3 regions of the Amphritea sp. HPY genome follow, and region 1 is predicted to be linked to each of the others. Evidence: predicted binding sites of a transcription regulator. Region 1 holds the regulator's gene; each other region holds the start of a gene.
What was found. Region 1 encodes PhoB, which activates phosphate uptake and scavenging genes when phosphate is short. Its sites were predicted from a motif close to TGTCATANNNNTGTCANA; they were not measured.

Region 1 (10,452 bases):
TTATAGATCTCAGCCAGGGTGACTTTCGGGTCGAAGTGGTGCGCCAGGGCTGGTCCCGGCCAACCCGTTCAGAGGCAAAAGCTCTGGGCATACCGACCCGGCAACTGGCGCTGATCCGCGAAGTGCAGCTGATAGGCAAAGGACAACCCTGGGTCTACGCCAGAACAGTGATCCCCGCCTCAACCCTGACCGGTAAGCAGCGCCAGCTCAATGCCATCGGCAATCGCTCCCTCGGCAGTGTTTTGTTCACCGACCCGACCATGCAGCGTGGGCCGCTACAGGTCAGTAAGCTTAAACTCACCAGTGGAGAGACCGTATGGGCCCGACGCTCTCAGTTTCGACTCTCCGATAAGCCGTTGCTGGTTGCAGAAGTTTTCCTGCCCGAGCTGCAACAGGTACACTATCCTGCAACCTGATTCCCGCAGACCTGTTTCTGCAAAAAATATCCCGGAAGCCTGACCATGCAGCAAGCAACACCCCAACCATCATCTCAGTGGCAGCAAAAGCTCCGCGCCTGCGGTGAGCTGATGCGGGTTGAAAAGCCGATCGGTACCTATCTTCTCTTATGGCCAGCCCTATGGGCCCTGTGGATCGCTGCTGAAGGCGTTCCCGGCATCGACCTGCTGGTTATCTTCTGCCTTGGCACATTCCTCATGCGCTCCGCTGGCTGCGTCATCAATGATTTCGCTGATCGTAAAATAGATGGTCATGTTAAACGTACTGCTCAGCGCCCGATTCCGGCAGGCCGGATCTCCGCCCGTGAATCTATCTATCTGTTTGCCGGGCTGTTAGTGCTGGCTTTCAGCCTGGTGCTGCTCACCAACCAGATGACTATTTTACTCTCCTTCGGCGGTGTTGCCCTGGCGGCCTGCTATCCATTTATGAAGCGTTATACCCACCTTCCCCAGGTTGTACTGGGTATGGCCTTCGCCTGGGCCGTGCCGATGGCGTTCAGCGCAACCCTGGCAGAGATACCACACTACGCCTGGCTGATCTATATCGCGACAGTGCTGTGGACCGTTGCCTACGATACGATGTATGCGATGGTCGATCGCGATGATGATCTGAAGATCGGCGTAAAATCCACCGCAATTCTGTTCGGTGACATGGATAAGCTGATTATCGGTATCCTGCAACTGAGTACCTTGGCAATCTTTATCATGCTGGCGCTGCAGCTTGATCTTTCGTTCTGGTTCTATCTTGGATTAACCGCAATGGCCGCACTGTTCGGTTATCAGCAGTACCTGATCCGCAACCGGGACCGGGACCTGTGCTTCAAAGCCTTTCTCAATAACCATTACGCCGGTTTGCTGTTGTTAATTAGTCTCGCGCTGCACTATTTCTTTAGCTGATTCCGCCCGAATTGTTACAATTGTCATATTCCTGTAACAGTTTCATCTTTTAATTGGGCCATCTAAATCATTGAAATGAGGTAACAGATCATGGCTTCAGGTAAACGGGTTCTGATCGTTGATGACGAAGCCCCGATCCGTGAAATGATCGCAGTTGCACTGGAGATGGCTGGCTACGAATGTATTGAAGCCGAGTCAGCTCAGGCGGCGCATCCGCTTATTGTCGATAATAAGCCGGACATGATTTTGCTGGACTGGATGATGCCAGGTACCAGCGGCGTTGAGTTTGCCCGCCGTTTGCGTAAGGATGAGATGACCTCAGATATCCCGATTATTATGATTACCGCCAAAGGCAACGAAGATAATAAGATACAGGGACTGGAATCCGGTATTGATGATTACATTACTAAACCGTTCTCGCCCCGGGAACTGGTCGCCCGGCTGAAAACAGTATTGCGCAGGACCACACCGAAAGGCGTTGAAGAACCAATTACCGTTGATGACCTGACCCTGGATCCGGTTTCGCACCGGGTCAGTGCAGAGCTGCAACCGCTGGATCTGGGACCCACTGAGTTTCGCCTGCTACAGTTCTTTATGACCCACCAGGACCGCGCCTATTCAAGAAGCCAGTTGCTTGATCTGGTATGGGGCGGTAATGTCTATGTTGAAGAGCGGACCGTCGATGTGCATATCCGGCGTCTGCGTAAAGCACTGGGGAAACGCCATGACTATCTGATTCAGACTGTCCGTGGCACCGGTTATCGCTTCTCATCACAGGTAGTCTGAGACCAACCTATGTATAACAGCAACCATTCTATAGCCAGCAACCTGCTGCTGACAGTGGTTGTCTCTCTGTTTGCCGGCTTCATTATCGGTTATCCAGGCTGGACGCTTGCCTTTGCCCTGCTGGGCTGGGCGCTGTTTCAGATCAAACAGTTTAATCGCCTGCAGCAGTGGCTGATGGATAGCTCAAATAGCGATGTACCGGAAACCTCTGGTCATTGGGGCGAACTGTTTGATGAACTGTCCCGGGACCAGAAACGCCAGCTTGGCAGAAGCCAGTCACTACGGGCTGTTATTCACCGGTTTCAACAATCATCAGCGGCCCTCAGCGATGCGATTGTCATCATCGACAACCACAACAACCTTGAGTGGTGGAATCGTGCTGCTGATCGCTTACTGGGGCTGAAGGCCAGTACCGACCGGGGCCGCTCAGTGATGAACTTGCTGCGCGATCCGCGCTTTGTCCGCTACTACCGCAAGCAAAATTACGACGATCCGTTGCAACTACCCTCGCCGCTCAGTAACGAAGTTATCCTTGAATACCGGCTGACCCGCTTCGGTGTCGGCGATCGGATTCTGGTAGCACGGGATATTACCCGCCTGAAGCAATTGGAGCAGACCCGGCAAGACTTTGTCGCTAACGCATCCCATGAGCTGCGTACACCGCTCACTGTCATCAGGGGATATCTGGAAACCTTCCTCGATCAGGACCTGCCACGCCCGCTGCAGCGGGGCATGAACCAGATGGCCAACCAATCCAGGCGGATGGAAAACCTGGTATCAGACCTGTTACTGCTGTCCCGGCTGGAAGCCAGCCCGCATATCTCAGACGAACTACCGATCCCGATCCAGTCAATCATCTGTCGTATACGCGATGACGCAATAGCACTGGGTAAAGATAAGAACCAAACCATTGAGCTCGACCTGGATCCGAACAACACCCTGCTGGGGCAAGAAGCCGAGATCTACAGCGCATTCTCTAACCTGGTATTCAATGCCGTTCGCTATACACCTGCCGGTGGCCGTATACAGATACGCTGGTGGGCAGATAAAAAAGGCACTCACTTCTCGGTTGCGGATAACGGCCCCGGCATCGACAGCATTCACCTGCCCCGTCTGTCGGAGCGTTTCTATCGCATCGACGAAAGCCGCTCCTCTGATACCGGCGGTACCGGGCTTGGGCTGGCGATCGTCAAACATGTGATGCTGCGCCACAACGGTCGACTGTCAATTAAGAGCGAGATTGGCCAGGGCAGCACTTTCAGCTGTCACTTTCCGAAAGAGCTGTTAAGCAGCGGCAGTCAGCGCCAACCTGATGATCCTGATGAACAGGAACCGAAAGATCAGGCGGCACCATCCTCGATCAGATAAGCTTTCGATATAAAAAAACCGCCGGATGGGCGGTTTTTTTTATATCGGGAGAGATACTTAATCGGAGCCCAGTCGCCCGGCCGGATCAGTACCGACTGACTTTGCAGCAAAGCCGCGCAGGTCAATCTCACCCTGATCGCTGGCATACTCTTCAACCCAGAAAATCGTCGCGCCCACCACCGCTGCCGGCATTATCAGCAGGTTAACCAACGGGATCATCATGCCAACCGAAACCAATCCACCGAAGCCCAGCGAGGTAAAGCGGCGCTGCTTCAGGGCTTCCTTCATGTCTTTGAAACTGACCTTGTTATTATCCATCGGATAATCACAGTACTGAATCGCCATCATCCAGCAACCAAACAGGAACCATAACAGCGGAGCAACCCAGCCGATAACCGGAATAAATGTCAGTATCAATAACAGCAGTAATCGGGGCAGATAATAGATCAGCTTTGAGATTTCCCGCGCTACCGCCCGGGGAATCAGAGCGATAACCGCCTGCCAGCCTTCGTCAGTGACTAACTCGCCGCGCAGACGCTGTTCAACCTTTTCTGACAAAATACCGTTAAAAGGCGCCGCAATAATGTTGGCGACAATGCTAAAGCTGTAATAGACAACAATCAGAATCGAGCCCGCCACCAGCGGCCAGAGCAGGTAACGCAAGAACTGTAACCAGTCCCAATCAGGCAAGATACTGCTCAGCAGATAATCTATCCAATACCCCATCTGGTCAATCAGAAACCAGATAGCACCACCAAATAACACTACGTTGATGAGCAGTGGAACCAGCACAAAGTGCCGTATCCCCTTCTCTGGTAACATACTGAGCCCACGCAGAAAATAACCTGCACCTTTGACCGGATTCCCTTTCATTTCTTACACTTACCTTTTAAAAACTAAAAACACTTTCAGCGTTATGCGAAAAAGTGATTGTAAAATCTGAGTAGCACTGCCAGTACCATCATCGATAAACCGATCCGGTTAATCATAAATTCCTGCTTGGTAAACTCAATCGTCGCCTGCCAGAAAACCAGAATCGACTTAATATCTTTGGTTCTGAGTACATAAAGCACCAGAGACACCAGAAAAACTCCAAAACCACCAAGCATTAACAACTGTTCTGCGACCACAAGATACATCTTTATTTCCGTTTATTTTTCTGATTAGGAAGGTCATAGATTAACAGAAATATCCTGCATAAGTGGCTGGTTTGACCTATAACTTTATGTGAATATGCAGGATATTAAGTGCAGTGAGTTCAATTTTCACCTGCAAACTATCGGAGTAAACCATGAAAGCGATCAGAATCCATCAATTTGGCGGTCCCGAAGTTCTAGCCTATGAGGATGTACCTAAACCTGAGCTGAATAACGGCGAGGTACTGGTGAAAACGACCGCCGCCGGGGTCAACCCGATTGACTGGAAAACCTGTTCCGGAGGTGGTGCCAGTGGCTTCATCGGCGACCTGCCGTTTATTCCTGGCTGGGAGTTCTCTGGGGTGATTGAGGACCCGGGTAACAGCCAGTTCGCAGCGGGGGACTCGGTATTCGGGCTAATCAATTTTCCCCAGCGCGCCGGTTGCTATGCCGAGTATATTGCGGCTCCCGCAGAGCAGATTGCCAAACTACCCGACGCTGTCGATCCGGAACTCGCCGGTGGTCTGGCCACTGCCGGCCTGACCGCATGGCAGGCGCTGTTTGATAAAGGCAATTTACAAAAGAACCAACAGGTGCTGATCCTCGGTGCTGCTGGTGGTGTCGGCCATCTGGCGGTCCAGATCGCGAAGTGGGCCGGTGCCCATGTCACCGGAACTGCATCGGTGCATAACCACGAATTTCTGGCCGAACTGGGTTGCGACCACCTGATCGATTATCACAATGAAGATATCAATGACCATGCCGCAGAGATGGATCTGATTATTGATTGTGTCGGCGGTGAAACCGGTATTCAGGCTCTGCCCTGCCTGAAACCTGATGGCGTACTGGTGACCTTGCCCTCTGTCACTAAAGACAAGCTGATCGCCGCCGGTGACGCGCAGCGACGTCGTGTCGAAACGATACTTTGTCAATCGAATGCAGATCAACTGGTCAAAATTGCGCAGCTGGTGGCAGACGAAAAACTGCACCTGCATATGGCAGACAGCTACCCTGCTGAAGCGGTTGAGGATGCCTTCCACCTCAGTGCTGAAGGACATGTCTGCGGTAAGCTGGTACTTACTTTCTGAGTCGTTCCTGTTTTCTGAAAAGCTGAGGCTATAATAAAACCCTCGGCTTTCTCAGCCGTTCCGGACCCTCTAATCATCCAGGGTCCGGGCCAGCACCTGATACTCATCCTGCAGTTCACTGACCTTTTTCAACATTTTCACCACCGAACGATCGATCAGCCCTGGAATATAGGTATCGCTACTGCTCTCAGCGGTGATACGGATACGCTGCAACTGCCGCTGCAGGTCTTTCAGGCTATGGTTAATCAGCGCAGTATTATCAGGTACTTTCTGCAGCGCTTCTGATGTCTCTGAGAAACCACTATAAACCGCCTGATATCCAGTTTTTGCCTGGGCTTCATAGCCCCAGGCCATCATTCCATACAGCGCAACAAGCCGTACGGATAACATCCCCTGCCGGCCAGCAAGGTCAATCATAGGACCGGTTTTAGAACCATCGCTTTGCTGCAGCGACAACACCAGTTGCTCAGACTGCTGCAATAGCTGCTCATTGAGGGAGAAGAGGTTAAGCAGCTGTGATTTATCCGGTTTAACCTGATACTTCGGCTTAGTTTGCTGCCAGTGCTGTACCAACTGAGTGAGCTGGGTTCGGGTTGCGTTATCCGTTACATAACTCAGCAGCGCTGTGTTATTAGCTTCAAACTGCCCGATAGCATTCTGTATAGCCTGATCGGCTTTACGTGATCGCACCCCCAGGCCAGACAGAACATAGCTTTTCAGTAGCTGCTGGGTCAGGATTCGCTGTTCGGTAGCCAGGCGCATAGCCTGGGCGGCATTATCGATAACTGCCGCCCAGACAGGCGCGCCACTAAGCAGGCAGCAAAGCGAAACCGTGGTGAGAAATTTTGCTGTTTTTATTGTTATTTTTTTCATGATTATCTTTTGTAACTCGTGAATCGAAATTTAAGTCATGCTTTGCGGCTGGAGCAGGCTTTCGACCTGCTGCAGTAATCCGCTTTCAGTCCAGGGTTTGGTTATAAATGAAGCCACTCCGGCTGCACCCGCTTCACGCTGATGCCGCTCTGTGGTTCGGGATGTAATCATCATCACCGGAATATGCTGCATCTCTTGCCGGCTTTGTATCATCGCCGCCAGCTCCATTCCAGTCATCCGTGGCATCTCCAGGTCGGTCAACACCAGATCCGGACTGTCCTTACGAATCTGATTCAACGCGTCCAGCCCATCGATCGCGGTACGCACTTCGTAGCCGGTATCTCTTAGCAGGGTCGACAAAGAGCTGCGCGCACTAATCGAGTCATCCACCACCAGCAACTTGGGCAGGGACAACAATTCCCCATGATCAACCTGACGGAACAGGTTTTTAGTGACACTCAGCTTATGCCGGATTCGCGCCGGTAGATCGACAATCGGGGCAGTATCGCCATTGGCCAGAATAGTCAGCCCCGGAATGCCCGGAATATCCGGAATATAATCACCCATATCCTTGAAGGCCAGCTCCCGATGCGCGATCACTTCACGGACTAATACAGCGACCCGTTCACCCTGCCCCATATTCACCAGAAGCACTGGAAAAACCTGATCTTGTGCATAGGGCTTACCGGCTTCTGCCACCAGGGATTCCAACGGATATGCCGGATAAGACTGATCAGCATAAGTAAAGTGTGCGCCTTGTTCGGTCTCGATAAGCTGACCATCAAGGGAGATCAGGCTCTGTTCAAGGCCATGGCTGGACAGGGCATAAATCTGCTTACCAGCCCGCACCAGAAGTGTTTTTACCATCAGCGAGTTGGCCGGCATAGACAGTTCAAAAGTGGTGCCCGCATTTTCAGCAGACCTGATATCCAATGATCCCTGTAAACGCATCACTTGCTGATAGACCACATCCATCCCGATACCACGACCGGACAACTGACTGATCTGGTCACTAGTAGAAAAGCCAGGTACCAGTATAAGTCGTTGCAGCTCTTGCTCGCTTAACTCGGTATCAGCGTCGATTAGTTGTTTATCGCTAGCAACCTGGCGCACCTTCAGGGTATCAATGCCAGCTCCGTCGTCACTACAGGTTACCCGCACCAGGTCGTTATCAAGGCGGAAGCTTAGCGTTAGCCGACCCTGTTCAGGCTTACCTTTCGCGAGTCGCTGCTGCGCCGTTTCAAGGCCATGATCCACCGCATTACGGATAATATGCATCAACGGATCGGCCAGCTGATCCAGAATCTGGCTATCGATCCGGGTATGCTCACCTTCAATTTCCAGCACGGCATCTTTACCCGAGGCCCGACAGGCCTGACGCAAAATACGCTGCATCCGATTGGTCATGGTTTTTACTTCCACCAGCCGGGTGCTGAGTACCCGGTCCAGAGTCTCTTTCTGCAACCCAGACTGAGCTATATGTAATTCCCCTGTACGCCGGATATGCTTGTCCAGCGTATCTTCAACCTCCCTGATATCCGCCGCTGCCTCCTGTAACCGGGACAGACTGGTATGCATCTCGCTGTAACGGTCCATTTCCAGGGGATCAAATTCAGAGCTCTCCCGATCCAGCTCTGGCTGCAGGGTATAATACTCATTCAACTGTTGCTCCAGCTCGAACATTATTCGCTGCAGCGCCCGCTGCCGGTCCCGACCGATCCGGCTATAGCTGCGCAACTGGGTAATCTCTTCATCAAGCTGAGTACTCAGAGTGCTGGATTCACCGGTCAGCCGCAACAAGCTATCAAGGGTCGCCTGTGGTACCCGCTGCAACACTTGCTCCTGCCTGAGCGGCTGTTGATCGGGCACATCAGGCTGAAGTGAATCACCTGACGGCGAATTATCGGGCAATGAGTCAACTAATAATGATCCGGCAAACTCGTCGCTCATTTCTTTGGCAACGTTTGCTACGGTATCAGTTTCTGCTGCAGACTCAGTGATATGCCCGGACTGAAGTTCAGCAGCCGCTAATGCTACACCTTCGTTGCGCAATTGGTAATGCCAGTCCATCAGTTGCTGTAGCAGCTGTACACTGCCCTGAGGAGCTGGGCTATTTGCCACCACCGCATCACTCATTGCGGCAATGGTATCGGCAGCAGCCAACACAGTTTCTGCCAGTGCGGAGCCCGGTAGCTGTCCAGCTTCGGTCAGCAGTTCCAGAATATCTTCCAGACGGTGTGTCAGACTGGCCAGACCGGCGATACCCGCCATATTGGCCAGGCCCTTTATGGTATGGGAAATACGCTGCGCAGAACGCAACTCCTGGAGATCATTGTCGTGCTGCAAATGACTTATCAGCTGCTCCGATTGCTGTGGCAGTTCGTCGAACAGCATATCCAGCAACTGGGGGTCTATATCATCAGACACCTGCAGCTGCAGATCGCCAGCATTCGCCACCTCAGGTTCAAGAAGATCCGCAAATTCAATACTGGCCAGCGCCAGCAAACCACGTATAAAACCGGCTTGCTCCTCGCTTGGAGCACCAGGCAGGTCGGCCAACAGCAGCTGATCAAGCAGCTGTTGATGGGATAGTTGGTCAGTAATATCGTCAAAATAAAGGATAAACTGCCGGAAAACAGCGGCTATCTGTAACTTGAGGCCTGATTCCAAGAGTCGGGGATGGCCTGCCAGGTATTCAAGATTAATCCGGATCCCCTGCACAATAAACAACGCTCCGTGCAGATGCAGCGTCTGTAGAGCCCGCTGTACTGGCTCAAGCTGCTGCAAGCTGATTGCCAGCAAAGACTCAGTGGTCTCAGCTTCATCCAGCCATAACGGTTCCAGCTGCTGCAGAGTAGCCGTCAGCATCGCCAACACATCAGGATCAATGGCAGGTCCTGGCTGTTCCAGCAAAGAAAAATCTATATCACAGAAAGGCTGTAGCAGTGGCTGTACTGGTGATTGCTGTAGTGCCGGTACAGTTGCCTCAACCCTTTCAGGCGCTATATCTGCCAACCCGAAGGTAAGCGGACTCAGGCGCTGAAAATCGGCCATCAGAATCTCCGCCAGAAATTCACGATCATCACTCGGTAAAGGCTCGTTCCAGCGCGAATCCGACATCAGTTGCAACAAGGATTCTGTCTCAACGACCTCTCGCGCTGACAGAACATTTATCAGCAAAGGAAGATACTCGCCTGATAGCGACGTTTCTCCTCCACTTTCCAGTAGTTCAGCACTTAAAGCTAAAAGATCTGAGATCCCCGAAAACCCGTCTTCGCTGCATTTATCTGCAATATCATGAAAATTATCTGCAATATCTTCCAGGTTTTCTCCTGACTCAGAAAAACGCTGCAGAATATTTGCAATGATCGTCGGCTGCGTCTGTACTGGGCTCCCTTCAGTCTCAGCAGAGACGAGCTCCTCTTCTGACCATAACTTTTCGACATCCTGTTGCAGCAGCTCAGCAAGAAAACCGCAGTCTTCTTCATCGACCGGTTCCGGCCAACGACTATCCGTCAGGCTGGCCAGCAGATATTGCCATACGGCCGGTTGTTGCACATTGGCCAGATCCAGCAGCGCTTTGCCGCAATCGTCCAGCAGCACCCGCTGGTCATCTTCCAGCTCCGGCGGTAACTGCTCCAGCTGCTCAGCAACCAAAGCCAGCGCATCCGCCAGACCGATAAAACCCTGCTCACTATAACTATCGATCCACTGTTGCAGCTGGTCGATGATTACAATACTGGTCAGTTCATTACGCTCAAGCTGTTGCAGTAACGCCTGCAACAGCTCCATATCGGTTATAAAAACCTGCTTCATGCTATTCACCCGCAACAGCTATCGGAGCTCAGG
Region 2 (10,452 bases), 1.8 Mb from region 1:
CCCCCACTGTCGGGCTGAATTCGGTGGTCTGGTTTTCTTCAATTAAGGTCCAGGAATTATGGATTATTCTGTTTTCTTTAATGATTTGTTGCATAAACCTTATCCTTAAATGCTGCTTTGCCTATACGTTGGTAAGCGGTGCTGAAAGACTCATCTTCAGAGAGACGTTGTGCCAGATATAACAGAACAATGTTTTCGACGGCGTCGGTGACTTTAGCCATCGGCAGTGATGGGCCTAGCACTTTACCGATAGCTGAAGCACTACCCGACTCTCCACCTAAGGTGATCTGGTAGTATTCCTGACCATTTTTCTCAACCCCAAGGATGCCGATATTCGCTATATGGTGGTGCGCACAGGCATTAATACAGCCAGATATACGCAGGCTGAGATCACCCAGATCATAGAGATAATCGAGGTCATCGAATCGCTGTTGAATCGCGCTATTGATTGGCAGTGAACGAGCATTGGCCAGGGCACAGAAATCTCCGCCCGGGCAGCACACGGTGTCAGATAAAGTGCCGACAGTTGGCGTCGCCAGTTCCATTGATGTAGCTTCAAGCCACAGGTCATACAGATCCTGCTTTTTGACATCGGCCAGGACTATGTTTTGCTGTTGAGTCGTGCGTACTTCGCCGAACGAATAACGCTCAGCCAGTTCAGCAATTCTCCGCAACTGAGCGGTGGTTATATCACCCGGTGCTTTGCCCCGGTATTTAAGGGACAGGGTGACTATAGCGTAGCCTGGTTTACGATGGGGCTGAACGTTCCGCTTAAGCCAGCGATCGTACTGTGGTTGCAGACTACAGTTCAGATCTGAGTTTTCTTCAGGAGCCAGAGCTTTGTATTCAGGAGCGCTAAAGAACGAGCGGGCGTATTCGAACTCCTGTTCGGTTAATTTCTGGTCTTTGTCATAGTTTATGCAAAACTCTTGTTCAACCTGATTGGCAAACTCAGCAGCTCCAAGGCTGTTAACAAGAATTTTAATCCGTGCTTTGTATTTGTTATCGCGGCGGCCATAGCGGTTATATACCCGCAGTATCGCTTTCAGATACCCGAGTAACTGGGATTCAGGTAAAAACTCTTTGATCCGGCTTGCCAGCATCGGCGTTCTGCCCAGGCCTCCGCCGACCCAGACCCTGAAACCGGTTTCGCCGATGCTGTTTTTTATCAGTTGTAAGCCAATATCATGCAGTTGAATCGATGCCCGGTCATTTTCAGAGCCAATTACTGCGATCTTGAATTTTCGGGGCAGAAAGGCGAATTCAGGGTGCAGGGCAGACCATTGGCGGATAATTTCACAGTAGGGGCGTGGGTCTTCTGTTTCGTCTGCTGCTACACCGGCTAACGGATCTGAGGTGGTATTGCGAATGCAGTTACCACTGGTCTGAATGGCATGCATCTCTACCTGGGCAAGCTGGCTGAGAATATCAGGTACGGCGGTCATATCAACCCAGTTGAACTGGATGTTTTGTCGGGTTGTGATATGACAATAACCACGGTCATACTGCTCTGTTATATTGGCGATTTGACGTAGCTGGGTCGATGACAGCATGCCGTAAGGCACGGCAATTCGTAGCATAGGGGCATGTTTTTGGATGTATAAGCCGTTCTGTAAGCGTAGCGGGAGGAATGCTTCTTCGGTCAGCTTTCCAGCCAGGAAACGCTCCATCTGGCCTCTGAACTGGCGTACGCGGTTATCTACAACCTGCCGGTCTAACTCATCGTATTGGTACATCTGGGAGGGGTCTCAACGGGTCGGGGTTCTTGGGGATCTGGTGTCGGGTCCATCCGGGTACAGGGGGTATGCAAAAGGATAGAGGGAATCGATGAAAGGATACAGACACACAAAAAATAATATTTATAGGTACAGTTGCTTGGTTAGTGTGATGCCGACGTATCAATTCTGCTCACAGAAGTTTGCGGCGAATTCACTGTTCAGCGGATTATTACAGCCATACACTGAGTTTTTCGGCAGATGATGAATACAGGGGGAAATGATGGACGCTGACAGAAAGCAGCAAGATCCAACACTGGTCTGCACGTGCAACGATCTGTATCAGAAGGACATCGTTGAGGCGATCGAATTTGGTGAAGATGAATATCGTGAAATATTTGCGGTACACGGTCTGCAACCCCGCTGTGGGGAGTGTGTTGATCATGTACTACAGATAGTCGGGAAAGCGGATTAAAGACCGCTGTTATTGCTGAGAAAAACGGTAGCAGTTACGTCCCGCTTTCTTTGACTGGTACATCGCCTGATCTGCCTCATGGAGCAGGGCATCCCGGCTTTGCAGTGGGGGGCGGTAATTAGCCAGGCCGATGCTTATCCCCACATTTAATTGATTACCATGAACCAGAAAGGGCTTTTCGAAGGCGTAAAGGATACGTTGAGCGACATTTTCAATCTGCTGCTTCGTTCCCGGATTTGGCAGGATGGCGGCAAATTCATCACCGCCAAGGCGACATACAGTGTCACTCTCACGGAGGATCTCTTTTAACCTTTTGGCAACGCCTTTAAGTACCAGGTCGCCGGATTCATGGCCGTATTGGTCGTTGATCGGTTTGAAACGATCCAGGTCCAGGTACATCAGTACCAGAGGGGCGCGGTTGCGATTAGCATGAAGCAGTTCATGATCGATCATCTCCATAAACAGTCTGCGATTACTTAGCCCTGTCAGCGCATCGTGATGCGCCAGATGATGGATCTTGTCTTTAGCTTTATGGTGCCTGAGTTGCGCCCGGGTATACATTATAGTGCCGATTGCGATGACGATGGTCACGAGGAAAAAGAATAGAATCAGAAGCCTTGATATTTCGGATAGCTCCGCTTCAAAGGTTGCGCTAGGTACCAGTGAAACCAATTTCCAGACCGGCCAGTGACGGTCATTTTTATTGATCAGTTCCGTCGGTTGATAGCTATTGATGCCCGAGTTGACCGTCTGAAATATGAAATAGCCATGCGGGGTTTTGATTGAACCATAGTCCTGCATGAGAATAGTTTTCCATGCTTCGGGGTAGCGGTGACGGATGTTCAGGTTTTCCTTGCCCGGAAACATAAATGCCCAGTTTGCATCAGGTTCGCCGCCATGCAGCCAGAAACCATCTTCATTCAGGAGCATGATATTGCCTGACATTGTTGCTTCAGCCTGATCCAGCTGGTTTAACAGATTCCGCGCATTCAGATTAATGACGACGATGCCTTGTTGCAGACCTGTGCGATCGATGATCGGTGTCGATGTCCGGACTATCGGTCGATAAGGGATTTCGATCTCGTCATGCTCGATATTCAGATCCATCGGCGAGATATACACTTCGCCCGGTTGCAGATTCTGGGTGTAATGAAAATAGTAACGATACTGTTTATTTTGCAGGTCTTCTGGAGCCGCAATAATAGGGTCTTTGGTGGCTCTGTTTATGCGGATCTTCTCTTCGCCCTGGGTATTGATAATTCGGATCTGATCGTAGCTTCGTTTAATCCTGGCGATATTCTGGTAATCCAGTGTCAACTCATCGAAGGCATGCTGGTCGCCAGTGAGTTGCTGCTGTAGATCCTGCTGCTTCGATAGTACAAGTACATCCAGAGCTGCGTGAGTCAATTGGTTAGTCAGTGTTTCCCTGGCCAGTAAAAGCTGCTGGCTTTCCCTTTCGATCAGTTGGTTTATATGCGTATTTTGTTGCTGGTTATAGATATTCAGCAGGAATAGCAGGAACAGGGTGATGCCAAAGAGATAAGAGCAAAGGTGTCTTATGCCATAGGTGTATAGGGGGTGCTTGGTTTTTTTCTGATGCGGGGCTGCGCCTGCAGGTAACAGCAGAAAGTAATAGATAACGATAGTTGAGAGCAGAGCCAGGCCGCCTGAATCGATAACTGTCATCTGCCAGTCACTGTGCCTCAGATGGAATAGAGGGAATGCCAGCATCAGCAGAGCTTCCATACCAAAGACAATGATAGCGGCCTGAATCTGTATTGTTTCAGCGTTCATTGGGGGCTGTGGCCGTATTAGCCGGAACTTACATAAGTAGCGCACGACGAAGAGCGTCACAAAGGCCAGTATGCTGGCGTCGAAGAAGGTTTCGATCCAGAAATAGCGACTATTAATCGCCAAATGTTCAAGTAGCATCATCATCAGCGCTTCTGAAGCCGCCAGTGACAGAAATAATATAGCAAGTGCAAACATGATTGCTTCAGCCAGCCTCTTGTATAACAGCGGGGGGCTTAGCAATGGATGCTGGTGGATAAGAGGTCTGTACTGAGAGGTTTAGACTGTTTAGGAGTCGGGACTGCCGGGCCATTACGGAATCTCAAAATTGTGCCTTTCCGTGGCCGGTAAATTGAACATGGGATCGTATCAAAATCGCAGGATAAATCAATTTTTGTTTGATTATTATCACTTTTTTAACAGGGGCTAATACTTCTTTACTAAAGAAATACAACATGTCTGGGTTCTCCGAAGTAGGGGTGGCCTTTTAAAACAGGGGGGGTGGCGATTGTTGTGAATCTGAATTTGTGTTTGATAAATATCAAGGATATTGATTTTAATTTATGATTTGCGGTGTGTTTTGTTTGAATTTTATAGTTTTGAAAGCAAAAAAAAACGCTCGTGATAGTGTTAATCAGAGCGGTTTTCTTCTTAATTTAATGCTTCAGTTAAAAATGCTGTTCGATTCAGGCGCCGATGATACCGCCATCTTCACGCTGGATAACCATGATGGTCGAACGAGGTTTGCTGTTACCACCTGCCGGGAAGTGAGAAGGCATATCCTTTTCCCCCGGATGTTGTACGCCAACAAACATAGTGCGTTGATCCGGACTGAAGGCCAGACCGGTCAGCTCACAGGCGATAGGGCCGGTACAGAACCTGCGTATTTCGCCGGTATCCGGATCAGCGGCCAGAACCTGATTATTTCCCATGCCGGAAAAATCACCCTTATTGGAGTATTTGCCATCGGTCATGATCCAGAGGCGACCATCATTATCGAAGCCAAGGCCGTCGGGGCTGTTAAACATGTTTTCATCATTGATGTTGGCAGAACCGGCGTAGAAGTCTTTATGCACTGTCGGGTTGCCAGCAACCAGAAACAGGTCCCACTTGAAAGTAGATGAAGTGTTATCAGCATTATTTTCTTTCCAGCGTACGATCTGACCGTAATTATTTGCCGTACGTGGGTTAGGACCGCCAACAGGCTGGTTGACCCTCTTACCACGGTTCTTGTTGTTGGTCAGAGTGCAGCAGACTGTCTTGGTTTGTGGATGTACCGCAACCCACTCAGGACGGTCCATGGTAGTTGCACCAACAACAGTTGCCGCTTCACGGGCGAAGATCATTACCTCTGCCTGGCTGTTGAAACCGTTATCTTTAGTCAGGCCGTTCTTGCCAAAGGTAAGTTCTATCCACTCACCGCTGCCTTTAACGTCGCCGTCTTCAGCATTGAAGCGGGCAACGAACAGGGTGCCCTCTTCGAGCAGGTTGCGGTTAGCCTGCTTGTCGGATGGGTTGTACTTGTACCTGGATACGAACTTGTAGATATGCTCGCCGCGCTCGTCGTCGCCCAGATAAACCACAACGTGGCCGTTGTCAGCGATAACTACAGCAGCGTTTTCATGCTTAAAACGACCCAGAGCAGTTCGCTTAAGCGGAGTAGAAGTTGGATCCATTGGATCGATCTCTACCACCCAGCCATGACGGTTAGGCTCGTTTGGTTCTTTTGTCACATCGAAACGATTATCAAACCTGTACCACTGGTACTTGCTGTCATCCTTGATGCCGTACCGCTTCTGGTGCTTATCCTGTTCAGCGCCTGGTTTAGCAAAGTAGCCGTTGAAGTTCTCTTCGCAGGTCAGGTAGGTGCCCCATGGGGTTTCGCCGTTTGCACAGTTGTTGAAGGTACCCAGTACTTTCTTACCGGAAGTATCTGCACTGGTCTTTAGCAGGTCGTGACCTGCAGCAGGACCGGTCAGCAGCATTTCGGTGTTGGCGGTAATGCGACGGTTGTAGTCAGATTCTGTACTGTATTCCCAGCCATCAGCAGTCCGTTTGATTTCGAAAACAGAAACACCGTGGGCTGCCTGGGCTTTCTTCACATCGTCGGCAGTCATCGCCTTTCCTTTGTGATCGAACAGCAGCTTGTAGTTGGTGTATTCATTGTTTGCTGCCAGTAGCGCGCGGTCTTCAGACAGCGGAAAGAAACTCATACCGTCGGTATTATCACCGAATTGGCCTGCCTGAGCAGAACTAGGCTGCTTACCGCTTTCATCGAAAGCCGGCGCACCGCGCAGGATTGGATCACCCCAGGATATCAGCGGACGGGCAACATAGCCTTCAGGTACCACAAAGGTATCTGCAGTGCTGGTAGCGATTTTGCTGAAACCCAGCAATTTGCTTTTAGGCTGGGTGGTAGCAGCTACCGTCTGCGCCACCGGGTTAGCGGCCAGAAACAGACCCATAGCAGAGGCTCCGCCTTGCATAAAGCGGCGGCGACTAAGGCCTGTATCGATAATTTTACTGAAATCGGAGTCCTGTTCCTGATTCATAGTGGAATCGGCCTGTAGTTGATCTTTGTTCATTTTATTCCCTTTCAAGCTCGCTAGTGAATACAGCATAGATAAAGCCAGCTTAGGCGAGGGAAATGACAAAAGGATTACAAGCAAAGCGAAGCTTTGCTTGTCAGACCGCTGCTGCGCAGCTAGCTAGAACGAAAGACAAGTCTTTCTCGCTAGAACGTCGCTGCGCGACTTGCTAGTAGCTAGAAAAAGCCTTGCGGTCTTTTTAAACAGCTAAGTGAAAACGTGCTTTGTAAGGAAGGATTGTTCTTTTGCTTTTGTTTTTTCTAGCCACTAGCAGGAAGGCTTGCCTTCCGTTCTAGCAAGTCGCGAAGCGACGTTCTGGTCCTATCTAGCCACTGTTCTTTTGATCTAACAGCTTTGGGTTTTCATCTAACGCCTTACTCGGACTCAGCAGGTGCTGTTCGATGATCGCTTTGGCCTGCTTGCTATCGCGGCTCATCAGGGCCTCAATCAGAGCGTCATGTTCTTGCTGGTTGGTATCAAAAACGCTGCTATCGGCCATATTCTTTTTTAGCCACAGATTGCGGTATCGGGATGCCTTTTCGTATAGGGAGCGGCGGACATGGAGCAGGGCGGGCGACTGGCAACCGACAGCGATTGCGGTATGGAATGCCTGATGACGGCGTTCCCACTCTTGTGGATCTTTATCGACCTGGGCGCCAAACTTTCTCATCTTGTGGGCGGCGGCTATGATACCGGCTTCCCATTCATCATCACCGCGTTCGATTGCCAGACCGACGCAGAGCGATTCGATCTGGGCTCTTGTCTGATAGATATCCAGCATCTCTTCGCGGGATATTGGATGAACTTTAAAGCCGCGCTGATTCTCAACCACCACTAATTGCTCAATTAACAGCTGCGAAAGGGCCTCCCGCAACGGGCTGACGCCGAGCTGATAGCGCTCCTTGAGCCGGGTCATTTTAAGCTTTTCACCGGGTTTGAAGAATCCCGTAAGAATATCCTGCTTAAGCTGACCTACCACTTTCAGGGCAGAGTTATCTTTGCTGGCGCGTTTCAGAGAGCTGCTTTCAGTCATAGTGGTAACAGGCTAAATCCATGTTTTTAATGTGCTTTATATTCAAATCAAAATTCTGCTTCGCACTTATTCTATGTCAGCGACATTAAATAGTTAAGAAAGAAATTTATAGTTAGTGTTGACGTTGGTTAAAAATGTCGACATTATTGCTTCCCGTCGATGTTGTATTTGATCACCATCAAGATTCAACGATAAGAATTGAAAGGGCTCCTGTTATATCTGCATGAATCTGTAAGTAGTACCTGCACCTTCTGCTTACACCAGATCAACAGAGATCCTGCTAAACAAAACGAAAACAGTTTTGGAGAGATGAAGAAATGACTGCTCTATTGCGTGAAGTTGAAAGCACCCAGCCGCAAGGTTTTTCTGTAGCCCCGTTCGCGGCGAATAAGCGTCTTCAGGTCGTTACCCTGAGCGCAGACACTACCGCTGCATTTGATCAGGCGATGACTGAGTGGCCGGTACAGGCGCTGGAATATAAGCCGTTCCTGCGCTATGCCGTTGCTGACAAACTGGACGCAATTACCGGATATACCCTGGGTAAATTCCTGAACGCGACGATGCAGGACCGTGATACTGCTGCGTTCCTGCTGCAATATGAAGGTCAGCCTGATATCGAAGCTGGTGAGCTGCGTACAGAGTTTGAGATCAAACTGTCTACGGCGATCTCCCATATTATCGGTATGCCTAACCATGATGCGATGTACGGTAAGTACTATGCTCGCTTCACCGTTCTGAACGATGACAACTCTGACAGCTACCTGCGTCAGGCACACCGTCGTATGGAACTGCACAACGATGGCACTTATGTTGATGAGCGTACTGATTTCGTGCTGATGCAGAAGCTGGGCGAAGCAAATATGGAAGGCGGCGAATCATTGTTGCTGCATCTGGATGACTGGGCTGAGCTGGATAAGTTCTACCGTCACCCGATGGCGAAGCAGGATATTGTTTGGGGCGCTCCTAAGTCGAAGAACGTTGAGACTAAGATCGAACACCCGATCTTCTTCGAAGAAGATAAGAATGGTAAGCCGCACATGCTGTTTATCGATCAGTTTGCTGAGCCGCAGAACATGGCTGAAGGCCTGTATCTTTATGAGATGGGTGATTCCATTGAAGCGGATGAGAACTTCTTCCGTGTCCGTCTGCCTGTTGGCTCTATGCTGGTTGTACAGAACCATTGCTGGTTACACGGTCGCGACAAATTTGTTTCTCACCCGGAACTGAGCCGTGAACTGCTGCGTCAGCGTGGCCACTTCACCAAGTAATACAGTGTTGTTAAAAGAAGCTATAAGCAAATATAAGCACTGATATACTACGGCGGACCGGTTTTATCGGTACCGCCGTTTTTGCTGATTAAAGTTCTGAATATTTTGAAGTTGGGTGAAATGAGATGACATACGATTACATTATCATCGGTGGCGGTATCGTCGGCATGTCGACGGGTTGGCAGTTGCAGCAACGCTTCCCTGAAGCAAAAATTTTGCTGCTGGAAAAAGAATCCGTTTACTCTAAGCATCAGACCGGCCATAACAGCGGTGTAATCCATGCAGGCGTTTACTACGCTCCGGGCAGCCTGAAAGCGCAATTCTGTAAAGCAGGGGTCGCTGCAACGATGGAATTCTGCGATCAGAATGATGTGCCATACGATCAGTGTGGTAAATTGCTGGTGGCGACCAATGCGCTTGAGGTCGAGCGTATGCAGGCGTTGTACACCCGCTGTAACGATAATGGTATCGACGTTGAGCTGCTGGATGCTGAACAGCTTAAGCAACGCGAACCGAACATCGTTGGTGAAGGCGCAATGCTGGTTAAAGACACGGCGATTGTTAATTACCAGCAAGTGACGACTAAGATGGCGGAGCGCTTTGTAGAGATGGGCGGCGATGCCCGCCTGAATCATAAGGTGGTAGGTCTGACTGAGTCATCTGAGCGAGTTACCGTTGAGGCGATGCACAACGGTGATAAAGTGGTTTTTCAGGGTAAATACCTGATTACCTGTTCCGGCCTGATGGCAGACCGTACAACCAAAATGCTGGGTATCCCGACCGATTTTCAGATTATTCCGTTCCGTGGCGAGTATTATCAGCTACCCGCTAAGTACAATAATATTGTTAATCATCTGATCTACCCGATTCCAGATCCTGACTTGCCATTCCTGGGTGTGCACCTGACCCGGATGATCGACGGTACAGTGACTGTAGGACCGAATGCGGTGCAGGGCTGGAAACGTGAAGGCTACGGTAAGATCAACATCAGCCCGCGGGATATCTGGGATATGGTGACCTTCGGCGGTTTCTGGAAAGTCCTCAGAGCGCATATCAAAACCGGTATCGTGGAAACCAAGAATTCATTGTGGAAGCCGGGTTACCTGAAACTGGTACAGAAGTACTGTCCGCAGCTTAAAGTATCAGATCTGCAAACCTATCCGGCCGGTATCCGCGCCCAGGCGGTAATGAACGATGGCTCGCTGGTACACGACTTCCTGTTTGCCGAAAGCCCGCGTTCTCTGCACGTATGTAACGCACCTTCGCCTGCCGCAACTTCAGCGATTCCGATCGGAGAATATATCTGCGAAAAAGTTATCGCGGCTTCGCCGGCGAAAAGTAGCTAGACGTATCGCAAGCGATACTTGCTAGAAAAAGCTAAAACCGCCCCAGGCGGTTTTTTTGTGTCTGGGTTGTAACAGTTAATTGCTTTAGAAGGGGTTCCGCTTTTTCTAGCCACTAGCAGGAAGGCTTGCCTTTCGTTCTAGCTAGCGGCGCAGCCGCGATCTAGCTAGCAGCACTTGTGCTGCGGTCTGGTTATAGGCCGCCCGAGGCGGCCTATAACCATATCTCCGATATAGGG
Region 3 (10,452 bases), 290 kb from region 1:
CATCGCAGATTTCTGAGCTACTTCGCCGGCAGAGGATACTACACCAACAATCGCAGCCAGTGGGCCTACCGCGTTAGCAACATCGTTCGAACCGTGGGCAAAGGCCATTGCGCAGGCGGTGAACATCATCAGTACACCGAAAACTTTTTCGACGCTGGCAAAGTGGTAATCACGGTTGTCTTCTACGCGGGAATGGATCTTACGCAGCATCAGCATACCCAGGAACATGGACAAAAACCCGACACCAATAGAGATGATGGCGCTGGTACCGAAACCCGGGTTAAGGCCGATATGCTTAAGACCCTTGGTGAAGGTCACCATTGAGATCATGAAGCCAACAATGAAGATGTACATAGGTACATACTTCTTGGCGTTTTTGAACGGGTCTTCGGTATCCAGGATCAGTTTCTGTACGCTACGGAACAGGAAGAAGGCTATAAAGCCTGCCGTCACCGGTGAGACTACCCAGCTGGCAACGATCTTCATGACCTTGCCCCAGTTGACCGCATCGACCGAGATGCCGACGGCGGCGAAACCGACTATAGCGCCGACAATGGAGTGCGTTGTCGATACAGGCCAGCCCATGAATGTGGCTATTAACAGCCAGATACCGGCTGCCAGCAGCGCTGACAGCATACCGTACACCAGCAGTTCAGGCGTGCCCGAGAGCAGTGCCGGATCGATAATACCTTTACGTATTGTGGCGGTAACCGCGCCACCCGCCAGGTATGCACCGGCAAATTCGAATAAGATGGCAATAACAATTGCTTGTTTCAGGGTCAGTGCCTTGGAACCAACGGATGTACCCATCGCGTTAGCTACATCGTTCGCGCCCACACCCCAGGCCATAAAAAATCCAAAGATACATGCCATGATGATCAGGACGTCACCATACTGTGCAATGATGCTCATGATTTTTACCTATTAAGAAATATATTCAGAAACTTATTGAGCCAGCAGTAGCTGTAGACGGCTACCAACCTGTTGTGCTTTATCCGCGACATCGCCGATCCAGTTGACGATCTTGTACAAGAACATGGCATCGATCGGATGCATCTCTTTTTCGACCGCGAACAGTGCTAAGCGTACCCGACGCTCCATCTCATCAGCATCGTGCTCCAGATCGTCGAGTTCATGGATCATGTCTTCGACAACATCCACCTCGTGACCACGGAAACCGGTGGTGACCAGTTCATCCAGCTCATTCAGTGCTTTAAGTGCCTGAGCTGACGCTTTCAGTGAGGAGCGGATATACTCCTTCATGATCGGCTGGATTTCAGTAGGAATGGTCATCTTACGACCCAGTGTCAGGCCGGCAATGTCTTTAGCTCGGTTAGCGATTTTGTCCTGCATGCGCAGCAGGTCCAGCAGATCGGTACGGGGTACCGGCAAGAAGATGTTTTTCGGCAGGTTCTGACGAACATCTTTCTTCATGACGTCTGCTTCGCCTTCCAGCACAGCAATTTTGTGCTGTACTTTAGCGGCTTCATCCCAGTCTTCGGCCATCACTGCGTCGAAAAACGGGATCAGCTCAACCGCACAGGACTGTGCTTTAGCGATATGCTCCTGCATCGGTTTAAACGGGGAGCGGGCAAACATCTGCATAATCGGGTTATTTGTAACCATAAAATCACCAGGTTAGATGCATAAAATTTGCGCGAGTATACGCGCAGAAGTTTGTGGTTTGTAGTCAATCTGAAACATAAATGCCATGGGGTTGACATAAAACCGCAGTCATCGACTGTTATAAGTTAATCGGGACTCTTATAAAGCCCTGAATTTACTGTATTTCGGGCATGATATTACAGTTATGTTAAAGATTTGTTACAACAGTATGGCAGATAAAAATATCGAGTAGGAATTAGGCTTTTGGTAAGCTTAATGGAATACACGGCCAACAAGAGTAAATGGACATATGCTCAATCTACAGATCACAAAGCTACCGGAAGTTCTGCAACCCGTCCTGATTCAGAATTGGGATAAAGTTGAGGCGAGAGTCTCTACGCTGGAAACCCCACCGGACCGTTTCGCTGATGATCTGGCCCGGGTGCTGACCGGCAGTGATTATGTGGCTGAACAATTTAGCCGAACCCCCGGATTGCTGGAAGATCTGCTTGAGAGTAATGATCTTTATCGAGAATATGATGCAGATACTTATGCTAACTCATTAGCAGAGAAGCTACAGGTAGCCGATACTGAATTGCTGCTGCATATGCTGCTGCGGCAGTTCAGGCAGCGGGAGATGGTGCGGATCGTGTGGCGTGACCTGACCCGTATCTCTGATATGCGGGCGACCACCCGTGACCTTTCAGCCCTGGCAGATGCCTGTATCGATCAGGCTTTGAACTGGTTGTATAAAGAGTGTTCCGGTAAGTGGGGCGTACCCCATTCCAGGGCCAACGAAGATTCTCCTGCATTGCCTCAGCAGATGGTCGTACTGGGGATGGGTAAGCTGGGTGCCAATGAGCTGAACCTGTCTTCCGATATCGACCTGATTTTTGCCTATCCGGAAAAAGGCGAAACCGAGGGTGGTCGTCGCTGCCTTGCTAATCAGGATTTCTTTAGCCGGCTGGGACAGAAGCTGATTCAGGCGCTGGATAATATGACTGCAGACGGCTTTGTCTTCCGTACGGATATGCGGTTGCGCCCTTATGGCGCAAGTGGTCCTCTGGTGTGCAGTTTCGCCGCGATGGAAGAGTATTATCAGGATCAGGGGCGGGACTGGGAACGTTACGCAATGATTAAGGCCCGGGTGGTCGGTGGCAATATTCAGGCCGGTGCAGAACTTCAATCGATGCTCAGGCCCTTTGTCTATCGTAAGTATATTGATTTCAGCGCGTTTGATTCCCTACGTTCTATGAAGGAGATGATCAACCGCGAAGTGCGGCGTAAAGGGCTGCACGGTAACGTAAAGCTTGGCGCGGGTGGCATCAGAGAAGTTGAATTTATTGCTCAGGCGTTCCAACTGATCCGTGGCGGTCGGGATCCGCGGCTGCAACAGCGGGAGCTGATGAACATCCTGCCCTTGCTGCCAGACACTGTGGGGCTGCCAGAGCAGGCGGTTACTGATCTGACCGGTGCCTATACATTTTTACGAAATGCGGAACATGCGATTCAGGCTGTAGCTGATCGTCAAACCCAGGAGCTGCCCACCGATGAGCAGGGGCAGGCCCGACTTGCCTACAGCATGGGGTTTGATGACTGGGGTAGCTTTATTGCAGAGCTTGATCAGCAGCGCGGTAAGGTGACAGAGCATTTTGCCAACGTGATAGCGCCCTCAGAAGATGAAGGCTCTGAGCAGAAGGAAGATGGCGATAGCGAATGGTTACTGCTCTGGAACAGTGATTTCGATGATGAGGAAGGCGTAGCCTTCTTTGCTGAACATGGTATGGATGATCCACAAGCTGCCTGGAAAGCATTCGGTAATCTTAAGAGCAGTCGTAATGTGCAGTTAATGCAGGCAGTGGGGCAGGAGCGGCTTTGTGCGGTGCTGCCAAAAATGATGAATGAAGTTGTCGGAACCGAAAACCCCGCGGAGACGCTGGGACGTGTATTACAACTGATTCAAGCGATTATCCGTCGTTCCGCCTATCTTGTATTGCTGGCAGAGAACCCGGGAGCGATGCGCCAGCTGGTACAGTTGTGTTCGGCCAGCTCATGGTTTGCCGACACCCTGGCGAAGCAGCCGGTATTATTAGATGAGCTGATTGATCAGCGAGCGTTGTATTCACCGCCAAGTAAAGCTGAGCTACAAACGGAACTGAGACAGCAGTTGCTGCGCATTCCTGAAGAGGATGTGGAAGAACTGATGGAAACGCTGCGCTATTTTAAAAGTGCGCATTCGCTGCGGGTTGCCGCGTCGGATATCACCGGGGCACTGCCGTTAATGAAGGTCAGTGATTACCTGACCTGGCTGGCGGAAGCGATTCTTGAGGTGGTGCTGGATATCTCCTGGCGATTGATGGTCGAGAAGCATGGCGCACCATTGAAGGCTCCGGGAGTGCCTTGTGATCCTGACTTCATCGTTGTTGGTTATGGCAAGATGGGCGGCATTGAGTTGTCCTACGGTTCCGACCTTGATCTGGTGTTTGTCCACGATGCGGATGCCAATCTGTTTACCGATGGAAAAAAACCGGTGGCTAACTCGGTCTTCTTTACTCGCTTAGGTCAGCGCATCATCCATATTCTTAATACTTTCACTACCGGTGGTCAGCTCTATGAAGTTGATATGCGGCTGCGCCCTTCTGGTAATTCCGGCTTGCTGGTCAGTTCATTGAAAGCGTTTCAGGAATATCAGGAGAAAGAGGCCTGGACCTGGGAGCATCAGGCATTGGTTCGGGCGCGCGTTATTGCCGGATCGGATGAGCTGAAAGCGCGTTTTGAAAAAGTTCGAGGCGAAATTCTGAGTCGACCAATAGAACCGTCTGAGCTGGCTGATGAAGTAGTCAAGATGCGCGCTAAGATGCGTGACCATCTGGGTACGTCGACTAAAGAAGCCGACGAGAAGTTTAATTTGAAGCAAGACCGCGGCGGAATTGTCGATATTGAATTTATCGTACAGTACAGTGCTCTGGCGAATGCAGAGCGCTTTCCCGAACTGATAGAGTTCACAGATAATATCCGGATTCTGGATGCGATGGAAAAAGTCGGCGTGATTCCTGCTGAGGATGCTGAAACACTGCGTGAGGCTTATAAAACTTACCGTGCTGCGGGTCATCGACAAGTACTGCAGGATAAGTCGAGTACAATTACGGATCACGATCTCGAAGGTTGCCGTAGCGAGGTCAGCCGGATTTGGGATGCTCAGGTGGCATCGCAGCAGTCTGCATAATGCCTGACTCTGAAACTCAAAAGTAAAAACAAAAAAAGCCCGCATCAGCGGGCTTTTTATAGACTTATGAATGCAGCTCAGATGCTGGTCAACCAGCCGTGCTTATCTTCTGCCTTGCCCCACTGAATGTCGTTCAATGCCTGACGCAGCTTAACGGTTGTTGCGCCAACTCCGCCGTTACCTACCGGATACTCTTTACCGTTGTGGATCAGGGTGCCGACCGGAGTCAGTACTGCTGCAGTGCCAGACAGTGCGGCTTCGCAATTTGGTTTCGCAGCGCGCTCAAGTAGTTCATCGACAGTTAGCTGGCGCTCAGACACTTTCATGCCCAGGTCGCGGGCGATGGTCAGGATTGAGTCACGGGTTACACCGTGCAGGAAGCTTTCGTCCAGCGCCTTGGTGATTACTTCGTCGCCATCGATCAGCAGGAAGTTCGCGGCCCCTGTTTCCTGAACATCGCCATCCGGGCAGAACAATACCTGGTCGGCGTTCAGATCAGCTTTCGCTTGCATAATTGGGCGCAGGGCGCTGGCGTAGTTGCCGCCGCTTTTGATCATTCCCATATGGGCAGCACAACGGGCACCGTTTTCTTCGAGGAGCAGGCGCAATGTTGTATCGCCGCCAGAGAAGTAATCGCCAACCGGAGACAATAGCATGTACTGGCAGGAAGTCAGGGATGGGCTGGCCGCTTTGCCTATCGCCGGTTCAGTACCGAAATGGGTCGGGCGGATATACATGGATCCGGGAGGTTCAGGTACGTCGCTTTTAAAACGGGTAACGATATCCAGAATCATTTTTTGTGTTGCCGCTTTGTCGATTTCAGGTAGCGCGAGTAGTTGGCTGCTCTGGGCAAAACGTTCGAGGTTACGATCCATACGGAAGATTTTTATTGAACCGTCTTCGTGGCGGAAGGCTTTCAGACCTTCAAAACAGGTGCTGGAGTAGTGCAATACGTGTGCACCCGGATGGAGTTGAAGGCTATCGCTGCTGACGACTTCTGCGTCGCTCCAGCTATTACCATCAAACCAGGAAATTGCCATTTCAGGCATGAACACCGTACCGAAAGCTGCCATTGACTACCTCAAAAAAAATAAAAGATTGATTACCCTGTTACTCGCAGCGTGTGTAAGCGACTCAGTTAAGGGCATTGATTGTAATCAGCAACGGCTGAAAAGGGAATTGCCCGGATCAAGAAAAAACATTAATTATGCATAGGTTGGTACGACAAGGTATACCCAGAACGGGATAGTGGATTGCGCCAGTAAAAACAGTGGCTGCCGTTAATCGTCAAACATCGGTATAATGCGGGTAATTTGATGACTTGTATTGCCTGTCATCTTCCCCTGACTTTGTTAAATGAGTAATTGTGTGAGTAATCTGGCTGAGCGTGCACGACGCTTTCCTAAAATATCCTACCTCCTGATTATTGCTGCGATAGTGGTGCTGGACCTGTTATTGGTACGGGATCTTTCGTGGTTTCTTGAGAATTTTGCCGGTAAACGCTTCTGGGTCAATCTTGGCTTCAGTACGCTGGCTATGCTGCTGTTGCTGCCGCTTGTTGTCGGCACGCAAAACCGATTAGTTCAATGGCTGGTTATCGGCTTGATTCTGGTGCCGCAGCTGGTTCAGCTGTCGTATTTCAGCGTTTACCGAAATTTTGTCACTGTATTTGATCTGCGTTTCTTTGCTGAGGATCCATGGCTCTCTTTTGAACTCTGGTTTGATAATGCGGTGGTCTTCAAGCCTTTGCTGCTGATCGTGCTGGAGCTACCTTTGCTGTTACTGATTTTTAAGTTACAGCTTAAGCCCCGCTGGTGGTGGCAAACCGGTAATGGCGTGCTGGGCACGCTACTGTTTCTGTTAATAACCTTTAACTGGTATGGCGCAGCGAAATTTCAGTTAAGTTCGGTTGCTTACATCGGCGTCTTTCCCAGCCTGATCGAACGGCAGGCATTTGCTGATACGCTGGCGGCAAAGCCGGTTATTGAAGCGCGTAAGGCCGCTGCGGATGCTCCCAATATTGTGTTTGTTGTTGGCGAATCGCTGACCCGCAGGAATCTCGGTGTGTATGGATATGACCGTGATACTACACCTAACCTGCAACGCCTGGCTGATCAACAGCAACTGGTTGTCTATAACAATGCAGTCAGTATCGGTACACGGACCCTGAGTTCAGTGCCTTACATGCTAACTGGTCTGCAGGGCATCGATCCATTGGGGCAGATCTATTCGACCCCGACGATATTTAATTACGCCAGGGCGGCGGGTTACCAGACCGGGTTTATTACCGCTCAGGACTTTCAATGGCGCAATATCGATCAGATCTTTGTCGATCAGGATATGGGCTATTACCGCAACGGTACCGATTTCAGTGCCGAAGTTTCCGTATCGATCGGTGCCGACGATATGAAGGTGCTGAACCGGGGTGTGAAACCGTATCTGGATCAATTGGATGCTGCAAAGCCATTTATGCTGGTGGTGCAGATGAATGGCAGCCATTACCCTTACGATGAACACTCCCCGGCCGAGGTTAAGAAATTTCTGCCGGAAACCGATCCGAATGGCCTCAATGCTTACGATAATACGGTGCTGTATACCGATCTTTACCTGAGTGAACTGGTTAAAGCGGTACGGGCGAAAGATCCTCAGGCATGGGTTTTTTATTCCACCGACCATGGTCAGGATGTCTCAGCTGATGAGACCTTTTTCAACCGGGGTTATAGTTCAGGGACTATCCACAACGCTATGATGGTTTTTCCGCCGCCGCAAATGTATGAACTGTTGCAGCGGAATCAGGATAGCCCGGTGAGTCAGGCTGATATTTTTGCGACAATTCTGGCCTTAATGGATATCGAACCGGTCGTAGATATCGATGGAGTTGATCTGCAGCAGGAGATATCGACAGAGCGGTTACGGGTGGTTTCAGCCTATATGAAGACTCTGCATAATGAGCCTAATGCGGTGTTGGTGTTTCCTGATATGCGTTATATCCATGTTGACTTTGAACGCGGTAGCGCGACTCTGCGAGATGGTAAAACACTGACAAAATATGAGGCGTTGCCTGCAGAATACCGGGAAGTTTTTGAGCGCCGTATGCAGTCACAGCCGTCGATACAGGCCTCAGCTTTGGACAAGGAAAAGTAATGGATCAGGCAGCACTGGTAGTCGGGCCTTCCTGGGTGGGCGATATGCTGATGAGTCAGGCGCTTTATCGCCGCATGAAACAGCAGAACCCTGAACGCAGAATTGATGTGCTGGCGCCGGACTGGTGTCGGGCTGTGTTATCGCGGATGCCTGAGATTGATAACGCCATTGCCATGCCGGTGGGGCACGGCAGCTTACAGCTTGGTGTACGCCGGGAGTTGGCCAAAGAACTGAAAAAAAACGGTTATCATCAGGCTTTTGTACTGCCGAATTCGCTTAAGTCAGCGTTGGTTCCCTGGTTGGCAGGAATTCCTCGTCGTATCGGTTGGCGCGGTGAGATGCGCTATGGTCTTTTGAATGATCTGCGGGTATTGGATAAGCAAGCGTTTCCGCTAATGGTGCAACGTTATGCTGCGCTAGCCGAGGCTCCGTTGGAAAGTGCTGAGCAGTTACCGCCGATTCTGAAGCCTAAGCTGCGTATCGATAACGATGGTCAGCAGCAGGCGCTGGCGCAGTTTAATCTCGTTACGGATAATGCGGTTGCCTTCTGTCCCGGAGCCGAATTTGGGCCCGCAAAGCGCTGGCCTGACTATCATTATGCCGCTTTAGCCGCAAAGCTGATCGCTGAAGGTAAGCAGGTCTGGATCTTCGGTTCCAAAAAAGACCATCCGGTGGGTGAGCAGATTCGGCAGCAGCTGAGTCCGTCGGAACAGGCGCAATGTATCAACCTGGCGGGCGAGACCTCTCTTGAACAGGCTATCGATCTGTTAGCACTGGCGGATGTTGCAGTAAGTAATGATTCCGGGCTGATGCATATGGCAGCTGCGGTAGATACGCCCCTGGTCGCACTGTATGGTCCGACCAGCCCTCAGCATACGCCGCCTTTGTCTGACAAGGCGGAAGTGATTCGCCTGATCGATGGCTTTATCAAAATCCGCAAAGGTGATGCTGATCAGGGATATCATCAGAGCATGATCGATATATCGCCTGAACTGGCATTCCAGTCTTTGCAAAAGTGGCTGAAGGGCTAGGTTTCAAAAGGATTAAGCGGTTGAAAGTACTGATTGTAAAAACCTCCTCGATGGGAGACGTGATCCATACCTTGCCAGCGCTGACCGATGCAGTGAAGGCGATCCCCGGTATCCGTTTTGACTGGGTTGTTGAAGAGGGCTTTGCTGAGATACCTGCCTGGCATCCCGCGGTGGATCGGGTTATTCCAGTGGCGATTCGCCGCTGGCGCAAGAGCTTCTGGCAGACCTGGCGAAGCGGTGAGTGGAAAGCCTACCGTGAAGCCCTGTCAGCGCAACAGTATGATTTTGTGATCGATGCCCAGGGGCTGATGAAGAGTGCTATGCTGGTTACTCGATACGCCCGGGGAATCCGTTGTGGCTTCGACCGGGATTCAGCCCGGGAGTCGTTAGCATCCCGTTTATATGACCGGACTTTTACCGTCGATAAGCAGCAACATGCAGTAGAGCGAACCCGACAGTTGTTTGCCAAAGCGTTGGGCTATGAGCTGGAAGGTCGGGGAGATTTTGCCATACGTAGCAGTTTTGTAGCGCAAGATGCTCCTGCTTCTGACTACCTGGTGTTCCTGCATAGTACTACCCGCTTCGATAAGCACTGGCCTGAGGTTTACTGGCGTGAATTGATTGCTAAGGCAACTGAAGCCGGTTGGAAGGTTAAATTACCCTGGGGTAATGCTGAAGAGCAGGCCAGAGCTGAGCGGTTGGCTGTTGAAAATTTGGCAGTAGAAGTATTACCAAAGCTCAATCTGGCAGAAGTGACTAAAGTGTTGGCGGGTGCTGCTGGTTGTGTCTCGGTCGATACCGGTCTGTCACACATGGCGGCAGCACTGGATAGGCCAAATGTTATACTCTTTGGCCCGACCGATCCTGGCCTGGTTGGCGGCTATGGCAAAGATCAGCTGTGTCTGGAGTCCGCTAAGCAGTCGGCAATTGATTCGAATGTGGAACCTGCAGTATTTGCGGCCCTGACTCCTGCCATCGTTTGGCAGGAAGTGACTCAGCTGTTATCGCGCTGATCGCAGAGCAGCATCAGCTTGGCGTATTTGTAGTAGGTAGCTTCGGCATTGGTTATCGCCAGCATTAAGCCTTGTTTACCGTCGAGAAAACCTGCCCGTAGTAGGTAAGTACGGAAAAAGGCCCAGAAGCCCTTCAATACGGCTTTGGTCAGGCCTGAGCGTTTACCCTCTTTGAATAGTTTTTCTGCCCCTAAGTCTGAATAGAGGTTGGCTTTCTCCACCGCCTGAAACAAGGTGTCGTAGGTGTAATGCATCAGCGGATTAGATAGCTTTCCGGTCTCACCTTTACAGATTACCCGTTCGTGCACGATATCATCACTGAAGCGAGCTGACTCCCTTCTGAACAGCCGCAGTACATGATCCGGATACCAGCCGGAATGCTTCATAAACCGGCCACAGAAGTTGGAGGAGCGGGGGATATCAAAACCGTTCT

Region 2: the regulator PhoB is predicted to act here: its motif matches at 6,628-6,645, upstream of ACQUQM_RS02530 (PhoX family protein).
Region 3: the regulator PhoB is predicted to act here: its motif matches at 1,823-1,840, upstream of ACQUQM_RS19960 (TIGR00153 family protein).

What each region holds. Positions count from the first base shown of each region.
Region 1 is NZ_CP194015.1:4,205,991-4,216,442, forward strand. It holds gene ACQUQM_RS18670 (chorismate--pyruvate lyase family protein) at 1-416, shown strand, start outside; gene ubiA (4-hydroxybenzoate octaprenyltransferase) at 462-1,352, shown strand; gene phoB (phosphate regulon transcriptional regulator PhoB) at 1,443-2,138, shown strand; gene phoR (phosphate regulon sensor histidine kinase PhoR) at 2,148-3,506, shown strand; gene cysZ (sulfate transporter CysZ) at 3,564-4,379, opposite strand; gene ACQUQM_RS18695 (hypothetical protein) at 4,421-4,645, opposite strand; gene ACQUQM_RS18700 (NADP-dependent oxidoreductase) at 4,798-5,730, shown strand; gene ACQUQM_RS18705 (hypothetical protein) at 5,800-6,603, opposite strand; gene ACQUQM_RS18710 (hybrid sensor histidine kinase/response regulator) at 6,634-10,419, opposite strand; gene ACQUQM_RS18715 (methyl-accepting chemotaxis protein) at 10,448-10,452, opposite strand, start outside.
Region 2 is NZ_CP194015.1:608,167-618,618, forward strand. It holds gene ACQUQM_RS02510 (DUF934 domain-containing protein) at 1-94, opposite strand, end outside; gene ACQUQM_RS02515 (nitrite/sulfite reductase) at 78-1,736, opposite strand; gene ACQUQM_RS02520 ((2Fe-2S)-binding protein) at 1,999-2,190, shown strand; gene ACQUQM_RS02525 (diguanylate cyclase domain-containing protein) at 2,200-4,179, opposite strand; gene ACQUQM_RS02530 (PhoX family protein) at 4,668-6,566, opposite strand; gene csiR (DNA-binding transcriptional regulator CsiR) at 6,895-7,602, opposite strand; gene glaH (glutarate dioxygenase GlaH) at 7,920-8,870, shown strand; gene lhgO (L-2-hydroxyglutarate oxidase) at 8,996-10,216, shown strand; gene ACQUQM_RS02550 (3'-5' exonuclease) at 10,428-10,452, opposite strand, start outside.
Region 3 is NZ_CP194015.1:4,495,759-4,506,210, forward strand. It holds gene ACQUQM_RS19955 (inorganic phosphate transporter) at 1-912, opposite strand, end outside; gene ACQUQM_RS19960 (TIGR00153 family protein) at 946-1,626, opposite strand; gene glnE (bifunctional [glutamate--ammonia ligase]-adenylyl-L-tyrosine phosphorylase/[glutamate--ammonia-ligase] adenylyltransferase) at 1,916-4,831, shown strand; gene ACQUQM_RS19970 (branched-chain amino acid aminotransferase) at 4,909-5,904, opposite strand; gene ACQUQM_RS19975 (phosphoethanolamine transferase) at 6,200-7,975, shown strand; gene waaF (lipopolysaccharide heptosyltransferase II) at 7,975-9,006, shown strand; gene rfaC (lipopolysaccharide heptosyltransferase RfaC) at 9,027-10,019, shown strand; gene ACQUQM_RS19990 (glycosyltransferase family 2 protein) at 10,001-10,452, opposite strand, start outside.